Regions from separate parts of the Larsenimonas rhizosphaerae genome, predicted to be linked through region 2. Evidence: predicted binding sites of a transcription regulator. Region 2 holds the regulator's gene; the other holds the start of a gene.
What was found. The regulator sigma-54, encoded in region 2, starts transcription at its own class of promoters, with help from an activator protein. The targets are predictions, from matches to a motif close to TGGCACNNNNNTTGCTNT.
Positions count from the first base shown of each region.

Region 1 (5,099 bases), on a different contig from region 2:
ACAGCGGCTATGGCCGGGAGCACGGTGGCTTCGGCATGCGCGAATTCGTCAACATCAAGTCCATGATGATCGCGCAGTAATACGCAGCATCCCCGGCGCCTGCCGGGGCAGATGGTAAAAAACCGCCCTCCTGCGAGGGCGGTTTTTTCATGTCAGGCTGCCGGCGCGCTCAAACGTCAGAAGCCGAGCCGTCGACGCCCGCCACCCTCCTGCCGGACAGGCAGGTACGACAAACGTCTGGCATCGGGGGGAACGGCGAGCTAGGGTAGCCAGTGCTGGAAACCTATATCGATTACAACAACAAGGAGAACGTCGATGCTGTCATCACTCGACAATAACGCGCTGTCGCAACTGTTTTTCGAGGCTCATACTCACAACGCCTGGCAGCCGGAAAAGATCAGCGAGGAAACCCTGCGCACGCTTTATGACCTGGTGAAAATGGGCCCTACATCCGCCAACTGCTGCCCGGCACGTTTCATCTTTGTTCGTACGGAAGCCGGCAGGGAAAAACTGCTGCCGTGCGTGTCGTCGGGCAATACCGACAAGACAGCGACCGCCCCCTGCACGGTGATCGTCGCCTACGACAAGCGCTTTTACGATCGGTTGCCGACCCTGTTCCCGCACACCGATGCCCGCAGCTGGTTCACCGGCAGCGAGGCCTTCGCCGAGCAGACCGCCCTGCGCAACAGCTCGCTGCAGGCGGGCTATCTGATTCTGGCCGCGCGGGCCCTGGGGCTGGATACCGGCCCGATGTCAGGCTTTGATCCGAAGGCCATCGACGAGGCCTTCCTTGCCGGCACGGACTGGACCGTCAACATGCTGATCAACCTGGGATACGGCGATGCCAGTGGCGTGAAGCCGCGCCTGCCGCGCCTTGATTTCGATGAGGCCTGCCAGCTCGTCTGATGCGCCCTTGACAGCATGGCCCGCGGCCGCGCTCGACTGCGTACATCACTTACGGGGTCGAGCGTGGCAACAGCCCACCCAGCACCATGTCCTGAATCGTTTGCACGGTGGCCTCGAAAAAGGCCGGGTCATCCAGCCCCTGACCGGACACCGCCCTGATCTGCACCGCAAAGTCAGCGTAATGCTGCGTCGCGCCCCACAAGAGATAAAGCAGATGATGCGGCTCGACCGGGTTGATCCGGCCACTGGCCACCCAGTCGTTGATGACCGCCGACTTCTCCTCCACCAGCGCCTTGAGGTCCTGCTCCAGCAGCTCCTTGATCAGCGGTGCCCCCTGGATCATTTCAAGGCAGAAAAGTCTGGAAGCGTCGGCACGGTCCCGGGCCAGCTCGACCTTGATACGAATATAATCGGCAATCGCATCCGCCGGCGCCTGATCGGCATTGATCGCCCGCATCGGGGCAAGCCAGGTATCCAGAATCTGCTGCATCACCGAGATGTAGAGCATCTCCTTGGATGAAAAGTAATAAAGCAGATTGGTCTTGGAAACACCGGCCTGCTCGGCAATGGCGTCCAGACTGGTACCTCGTACACCAAACCGCGAGAACAGCGTAAGTGCGGCATGGCGTATACGTTGCATGCGCACTTCACGGTCTGCCGAACGCTTGCCGCCGGCGGCGGAACCCCTGTCGCTCATGTCTCTCCCTGCCCCTCAAAGGCCACTTCCGGTGCCTGAATATTACGGTGTACTGACGCCCTGTTCAGGCCCGCACGCCACCATCATGAAGCCGCACGCCTGCAAATGCGCTAAAAAAGCGCGAAATGAGGGCAATGCGCGCCGTTTTTGCTCATTGACTCACAATAACCTGGACCATTTGGTCCGATGTATTTCCTGCCCCGCCTGACAAGCCGTTGAAAACAGACAGGGAAACGATACCTGGCACGCCTGTTGGCATGTATTTCATGCAGTGCCGGTGCACACCCCCTGTCGTGGCCCACCGGCACATGTCATCCCGCAATGACCTGGAGGTAACCCATGCAACTTGGTGTCTTCATTCCCATCGGTAACAACGGCTGGCTGATTTCCGAAAATTCACCGCAATACATGCCGACCTTTGAACTCAACAAGGCCATCACCCAGAAGGCAGAGTACTACGGGTTCGATTTCGCACTGTCGATGATCAAGCTGCGCGGCTTCGGCGGAAAGACCGAATTCTGGGAGCATGCCCTCGAATCATTCACTCTGATGGCCGGACTGGCCGCGGTTACCTCCAGAATCAACCTGTACGCCACCGCCGCCACCCTGGTCATGCCGCCGGCCATTACGGCACGCATGGCAGCCACCATCGACTCCATTGCCCCGGGACGCTTTGGCATCAATCTGGTCACGGGCTGGCAGAAGCCCGAATACAGCCAGATGGGACTGTGGCCCGGCGATGAGTATTTCGGCAAGCGCTACGCCTATCTGGACGAATACACCACCGTCATGCGCGAGCTGCTTGAAAGCGGCCGGAGTGACTTCAAGGGTGACTTCTTCCAGATGGACGACTGCCGACTGAGCCCGCGCCCCGAGCAGGGCGTCAAGATCGTCTGCGCCGGTCAGTCCAACGCCGGCATGGCCTTTACCGCCAAACATGCCGACTACAGCTTCTGCTTCGGCAAGGGGCTCAACACGCCCACGGCGTTTGCCGAAACGGCCGAACGCCTCAATGAAGCCACCCGGGACAGTGAACGCGATATCGCCTGTTATGTGCTGTTCATGGTCATCGCCGACAGGACCGATGAAGCCGCCATGGCCCGCTGGGAACACTACAAGGCAGGTGCCGATCAGGAAGCGCTGGACTGGATGGCGGATCAGGGCGGCCAGGACAAGACCTCCGGCAAGGACACGAATGTCCGTCACATGACCAATCCGACCTCGGCGGTCAATCTCAACATGGGCACGCTGGTCGGGTCGTACGAGAACGTGGCTCGCATGCTCGATGAAATCGACACGGTCGAAGGCATGGGCGGGGTCATGCTGACCTTTGACGACTTCCTGGAAGGTCTCGATACCTTCGGTGAAAAAATACAGCCGCTGATGAAGACCCGCGTTGATGTGACCGGTGCAACCATGGCGCCGAGGGAGATCGCCTCATGAGCTCGCTGCACACCACACCGGTCGTGCGGTGCGACGGCGCCGCATCGGACGATGAGATCGTGCTGCCGGGGCGGCCGGAAGCCATTGCCCTGCCCCGGGCGCAGACGGCCCTGATCGTCGTTGACATGCAAAATGCCTATGCCTCGGCCGGCGGGTATCTGGACCTCGCCGGTTTCGATGTCAGCGCCACCGGGCCCGTGATCGAGGCCACTGCTCGAGCCATCAGCGCCGCCCGCGCCGCCGGTTTCCAGGTCATCTTTTTCCAGAACGGCTGGGATACGGAGTACGTCGAGGCCGGTGGCCCCGGCTCACCCAACTGGCACAAGTCCAATGCCCTGAAGACGATGCGCCGTCAGCCCGAACTCGATGGCCGGTTTCTGGCCAGGGGCACCTGGGACTACGCCCTGGTCGATGCCCTGACACCACAGGCCGGGGATATTGTCCTGCCCAAACCCCGCTACAGCGGCTTTTTCAATACAGCGCTGGACAGCATGCTTCGCGCCCGCGGTATTCGCCATCTGCTGTTTACCGGCATTGCCACCAACGTCTGCGTCGAGTCGACACTGCGCGACGGCTTTTTCCTCGAGTACTTCGGTACGGTGCTCGAGGACGCCACCTACCAGGCCGGGCCGCCCGCAGCCCAGGCGGCGGCCCTGTTCAATATTGAAACCTTCTTTGGCTGGGTCTCAAGCGTCGAAGCGCTCGAAACCGCCTGTCAATCCATCGGCGTCGAGGCCACCGAAACCGCCTGACCCCATCTTCTGCCCGAGGACGTCATCATGCCTAAAACAAGCGTCATTCCCGAAGGTACCGGCACACCGCTGGCCCCGTTCGTACCCGGCACTCAGGCCGACAATATTGTCTATGTGTCCGGTACCCTGCCCTTCGACAAGGACAACAACGTGGTGCACGTCGGTGACGCCGCCGCGCAGACACGCCATGTGCTCGAGCTGATTCAGCGTGTGGTCGAAACCGCCGGGGGCACCATGGACGACATCACCTTCAATTCGATCTTCCTGCGTGACTGGGACGACTACGCCGCCATCAATGCGGTATACGCCGAGTTCTTCCCGGGTGACAAGCCGGCGCGGTACTGCATTCAGTGCGGTCTGGTCAAACCCGACGCCCTGATCGAGATTGCCTCGGTCGCTCACGTGCCGCACTAGCGCGACGCGTTCATCCCACTGGCCGAGGACGATCCATGCACTACGAACTACAAGGGTGTCAGTCACCTGATGCACCGACGATTCTGCTGTCGTCAGGCCTTGGCGGTGCCGGCAGTTTCTGGGCCCCCCAGCTGGATGCGCTCGCACGAACCCATCGCGTGCTGATCTACGACCACCTCGGTACCGGCCAGAGCCCGGCGGCCCTGCCGGCCGGTTACCGCATCGAGGACATGGCCCGGGAGGCGCTGGCCCTGCTTGACCGGCTGGAGATCGATCAGGTGGATGTCATGGGGCATGCACTGGGCGGACTGGTCGGTCTGCAGATGGCCCTGATGGCGCCGGCGCGCCTGAACCGCCTGATTGTCATCAACGCATGGAGCTGCCTGGACGTGCAGAGCGCGCGCTGCTTTCAGGTTCGGCGAGCACTGCTGAGAGACAGCGGGGTCGAGGCCTACCTGCATGCCCAGCCCCTGTTTCTCTATCCCGCCGACTGGCTGTCGAACCACCACACGCAGCTGCTGGCAGAAGAATCACACGCCCTTGCCCACTTCCCCGGCAAGGACAATGTGATGGCCCGCATCGAGGCGCTGTCAGCCTTTGATATCGATGCCCGTCTGGGCGACATCGCCACGCCCACGCTGGTCATTGCCTCCCGTGACGATCTGCTGGTGCCGTACATGCGATCACAGCGTCTTGCCGAAGGACTGCCCAATGCCCGACAGGTGATGTTCGATTACGGGGGGCACGGCCTGACAGTGACCGTCCCGGATGCATTCAACACACTGATAACGCAGTACCTGGCCGACGACACGGCCCTGATCCCGCTAACAGGAGTTGCCTCATGAATGCCCTTCAACAACAGGAACAGCACACCGCCCCTCGGGAAA
Region 1 is NZ_JAPIVE010000002.1:241,117-246,215, reverse strand. It holds gene OQ287_RS07675 (NAD-dependent succinate-semialdehyde dehydrogenase) at 1-80, shown strand, start outside; gene OQ287_RS07670 (malonic semialdehyde reductase) at 316-906, shown strand; gene rutR (HTH-type transcriptional regulator RutR) at 956-1,603, opposite strand; gene rutA (pyrimidine utilization protein A) at 1,943-3,046, shown strand; gene rutB (pyrimidine utilization protein B) at 3,043-3,798, shown strand; gene rutC (pyrimidine utilization protein C) at 3,826-4,212, shown strand; gene rutD (pyrimidine utilization protein D) at 4,248-5,057, shown strand; gene OQ287_RS07640 (flavin reductase) at 5,054-5,099, shown strand, end outside.
Region 1: the regulator sigma-54 is predicted to act here: its motif matches at 1,845-1,862, upstream of rutA (pyrimidine utilization protein A).

Region 2 (5,099 bases):
CATGACGCAGGGTACCATGCTGCTCAAGGCCAACCGCGTTGACATACAGCGTGGCAACAATGGCAATGTCTCCCGGGTTACCGCCATCGGTCAGGGTGAGCGCGCCTACCTGGAACAGAAACCCAATCCGCAGGACAGCAAGGTGCAGGGATGGGGTGACAAGGTCATTTATCACGCCGACACCCGTCGCGTGGAATTGATAGGCAATGCCAAACTGATCCAGAGTCCGGACACCTTCAATGGCGCCTACGTCGAGTACTTCCTCGATCGCCGTCAGGTCAATGCGCGAGGCGGCAAGCCAAGCAGTTCGGACAGCAGCGACCAGCGCGTGGAAATGACACTGAACCCGCAAAACAGTCAGAGCCAGTAATTCGCCATGAAAACACTGTCAGTGGCCCACCTGGCCAAAAGCTTCAAGGGCCGTCGTGTCGTCCATGACATCAGCCTCACGATTCGTCAGGGCGAGATTGTCGGCCTGCTTGGTCCAAACGGTGCCGGCAAGACCACCTCGTTTTACATGATTGTAGGGCTGGTGCAGGCAGATGCCGGCACGATCATCATTGATGACCGTGACCTGTCCCGCCTGCCCATGCACCAGCGGGCCCGCGAAGGCATTGGTTACCTCCCGCAGGAAGCCTCCATCTTTCGCAAGCTGAGTGTTGCCGACAATATCATGGCGATTCTCGAAACCCGACGCGATCTTGACAAGGCAGGCCGGCGGGCAAGGCTTGAAGAACTCCTGCAGGAATTCAATGTCACGCACATCAGGGATAACCAGGGCATGGCACTATCGGGCGGAGAACGTCGACGCGTCGAAATTGCCCGCGCGCTGGCCACCGAGCCGGATTTCATCCTGCTGGATGAACCCTTTGCCGGCGTGGACCCGATCTCGGTCGGTGACATCAAAAGCATCATTCGCCAGCTGAAGGCGCGCGGCATTGGGGTGCTGATCACCGATCATAACGTACGCGAAACGCTGGATATCTGTGACAACGCCTACATCGTGGGCAGCGGTCAGATCATCGCAGAAGGCGATACGCCATCCATCCTGGCCAACCAGCATGTCCGCGACGTCTACCTTGGGCATGAATTCAGATTGTGATGTCAGTCAGGCCAAGGATCTCATACCCTGGCATGAAAATTGCTTCAAATAGTGTTTTTTGACTTGCACGTCCCGCCAGGTCTCGATAGCGTAATCACGGACTTGTGACGACCGGGATCGTATAACGATGAAACCATCCTTGCAGCTCAGGGTCGGCGCTCACCTCACCATGACGCCGCAACTGCAGCAGGCCATTCACCTGCTGCAACTCTCGACGCTGGACTTGCGTCAGGAAATACAGCAGGCACTGGACAGCAACCCCATGCTTGAGCAGGAAGACCTGTTCGATGAGTGCGCCAGCCCAGCCGACAATGATGATGACTGGCAGGAAAGCATTCCCGACGAACTGTCTCAGGACAGCAGCTGGGAAGACAGTTTTCAGGATGCTTCCCTTGGCAGTCTGAGCAGCAGCGTCGCGCCTGCCGGCGAGTCCGATATCGAGCGCAACACCTCGGAGGATACCCTTCAGCAGCATGTTGAATGGCAGGTCATGATGCTGGACCTGGATGACCAGCAACGCGCCATTGCCGAACGATTGATTGATGCACTGGACCCCAATGGCCTGATTGCCCAGCCTCTCGAGGACATCACGGAGGGCCTGCGCGCCCAGGGGTTCGAGTCCCTGAGCGTTGCCGACGTGGAACGTACTGCCATCATGCTCCAACAGTGTGAACCGGCCGGTCTGTTTGCCAGAGACCTGCGCGAGTGCCTGTTGCTTCAGCTTGATCAACTTCCTCAGGACACTCCCCTGCTGGCTCAGGCACGCCGGTTGATTCGCCAGTTCCTTGAAGCCCTGGGCAACGGTGATACAAGGCTTCTGAAACGCCGGCTGGGCATCGATGATGAGAGTCTTGAACGAATCACATGCCTGATCAAGGCACTGGATCCACATCCCGGCCGTCAGTTCGACAGTACCAGCCACCAGTACGTTATTCCTGATCTGACTCTGCGCCACAGCACACGCCATGGCTGGCAGGTCGAGCTCAATGAAGATGCGCTACCGCGTCTTCGGCTGAATCCGGACTACAGCAGCCTGGTACGCCGTGCCGATAAAAGTGATGACAATACCTTTTTCAAGCAGCACCTCCAGGAAGCGCGCTGGTTCATCAAGAGCATCGCCAGTCGCAATGACACCCTTCTTCGAGTGGGTCGCGAGATCATGGCCCGCCAGCATCGGTATATCGACATGGGGGAAGAAGGCCTGAAACCGCTGACCCTGTCCGACATTGCAGGCGCTGTCGACATGCACGAATCCACCATCTCGCGGGTGACGACACAAAAATTCATCCATACTCCCCGCGGAGTGGTCGAACTCAAGCTATTCTTTTCAAGTCAGGTAGGGGGAAGTGGGGAAGGAGACGCCCACTCCGGCGCCGCCATTCGCGCCAGGATTCGCAAATACGTCAGTGAAGAGCCCACAAGGCGCCCCCTGTCCGATGCCCGGCTGGTTGAATTGCTCGATGACCAGGGCATCAAGGTGGCACGTCGCACTGTCGCCAAGTACCGTGAAGCGCTGGGTATACCATCTTCCAGCGAACGTCGGAAAATGGCCTGAATGACGCCGGAAAGACAAGGCTTTGCCTGACAGTAAAAAAGGTTACAATCCAGTATTCATCCGTGGGAAAAGGAGTACGCCATGCAGGTCAATATCACTGGTCATCACGTCGAACTGACAGACGCACTCAGAGAATACATCAACCAGAAACTTTCTCGACTGGAACGCCATTACGACAACATCACCAATGTCCAGGTGACCCTTTCCGTCGAAAAGGAACGCAAGCTTGCTGCCTGCACCCTGCACGCCAGCGGCGCCGACCTGCACGGCGACGCTTCCCACGAAGACATGTATGCCGCCATTGATGCGCTGGCCGACAAGCTGGACCGCCAGCTGGTCAAGCACAAGGAAAAGGCACAGGCACGCGCCCAGGGCGCTCGTTGAGATCCTGGTACTATGAAGCTTGATCAACTCCTTCCGCCCGAACGCACGCTGTTTGATGTTCAGGGCGGAAGCAAAAAAAGGGTGCTGGAATTTTTCAGCACCTTTATCGCTCAGAATATTCCCAGTCTGGATGATCAGGAGGTCTTTTCACGCCTGATCGGTCGCGAGCGGCTGGGCAGTACCGGTGTGGGCAACGGGGTAGCCATACCCCATGCCCGCAACCCGCACTGCAAGTCGCCACTGGCCAGTTTTATCCGGCTGGCAGACCCCATCGACTTTGATGCCATCGACAACGAGCCCGTGGACCTGGTGTTTGTGCTGCTCGTGCCTGAAGAAGCCGAGGATACGCACCTGACGCTTCTGGGCCAGATTGCCGAGCTGCTCAACGACAGCGAAAACCGCAGTCGTCTTCGCCATGCAACCAGTCAACGCGAACTCCATGACACCCTGACCGATCTCATACAGCAACAACACCAATAGGGTACTCATCATGCAGCTGGTCATTATCAGTGGACGTTCCGGCTCAGGAAAGTCCATTGCCCTGCAAGCGCTCGAGGACCTGGGCTTTTATGCCATCGACAACCTGCCGGCCACCCTGCTGGCACCGTTGATCGATGAGCTGGATGCAGGCAGCGTTGGACAGCGACGCATTGCCGTCAGCATTGATGCACGCAACCTTCCGGAAGCGCTGGAGCGCTTCCCCGCGCTTCTGGCGGATCTGTCCAAACGAGTAGACAGCCAGGTGGTTTACCTGACCACGGACACAAAGGCCCTGCTGGAGCGCTATGCTGCCACCCGCCGTCGACACCCGCTGACCCGCGGCAGCCAGATGACACTGGCCGAGGCCATCGAATCCGAACAGACCTATCTTGCTGCCATTCGCAACGCCGCCGACCTGATTATCGACACGACCAGTCAGTCAGTGCACGAACTGCGTAGCCAGATTGCCACGCAGGTAGCAGACCACACCAGCCGCCAGATGACGCTGACCATCGAGTCCTTCGGATTCAAGCACGGGGTACCTCTGGATGCCGATACGGTATTTGACGTGCGCTGCCTGCCTAATCCCTACTGGATACCCGCCCTGCGCAGCCATACCGGTCAGGAAAAGGAGGTTGCTGCGTTTCTCGAAGACTATGGCGATGTTACCGACATGTATAACGACATCGTCAAATGGCTGGAACGCTGGCTTCCCTCCTACACGGCAAGCAATCGAAGTTATTTTACCGTTGCCATTGGCTGCACAGGCGGCCAGCACCGCTCAGTCTACCTGGCAGAGCGTCTGGCCAGTCAGTTTGCCGGTCAGTATCCCTCCCTCAGGCTCCGCCATCGGGAGTTAAGCGTCCAGAAAGTTTTGAACGAGACTCCGAATGCTTCGCCGTGAACTGACGCTGACGAACAAGCGTGGCCTGCACGCCCGCGCAGCAACCCGCCTTGTTCAGTGCTGCCAGCCCTATCAGAGTTCCATTATCGTGTACCGTGGCCAGCACAGCGCCACGGCCAATAACGTGATGGCTCTCCTGATGCTAGCCGCCCCCTGTGGTACCCCGCTGACCATTGAAGTGGACGGCGATGATGAACAGGCGGCGCTCGACGCGATTGTGGCCCTGTTTGATGCCCGCTTTGACGAAGATGCCTGAACATCTCGTCCATGAATGACAAGGATCTGTCATGAGCAATGACCCGGTCGATACTGAAGACCACATGGACAGGCTGCACCGCGCCATTGACCGTCAGGCGACGGACCAGATATGGCGCCTGCTGAACAACACCATGGTTCCGGCCGAAGTGGCACATGCGCTGGAATCCAGCCCGCCACGTGAGCGCGAGGAACTCTGGACACAGGTGGGCCCGGAAACCCAGGGCGAGGTACTGCTGTATCTTAGCGAGGAAGTCCAGGACGAGTTTCTCGATAGGATGGACGCCGCCGAGCTGCTGACGGCGACGGAAAACCTGGACACTGATGACCTGGCCGATCTACTGCAGCGCCTGCCCACGTCGTCCATCCAGCAGGTGCTGGATTCGATGGAGGCCCAGGAGCGTGAACGGGTCGAGACC
Region 2 is NZ_JAPIVE010000001.1:1,286,809-1,291,907, forward strand. It holds gene lptA (lipopolysaccharide transport periplasmic protein LptA) at 1-370, shown strand, start outside; gene lptB (LPS export ABC transporter ATP-binding protein) at 377-1,102, shown strand; gene OQ287_RS06005 (RNA polymerase factor sigma-54) at 1,224-2,657, shown strand; gene hpf (ribosome hibernation-promoting factor, HPF/YfiA family) at 2,739-3,041, shown strand; gene ptsN (PTS IIA-like nitrogen regulatory protein PtsN) at 3,054-3,521, shown strand; gene rapZ (RNase adapter RapZ) at 3,532-4,425, shown strand; gene OQ287_RS06025 (HPr family phosphocarrier protein) at 4,412-4,681, shown strand; gene mgtE (magnesium transporter) at 4,713-5,099, shown strand, end outside.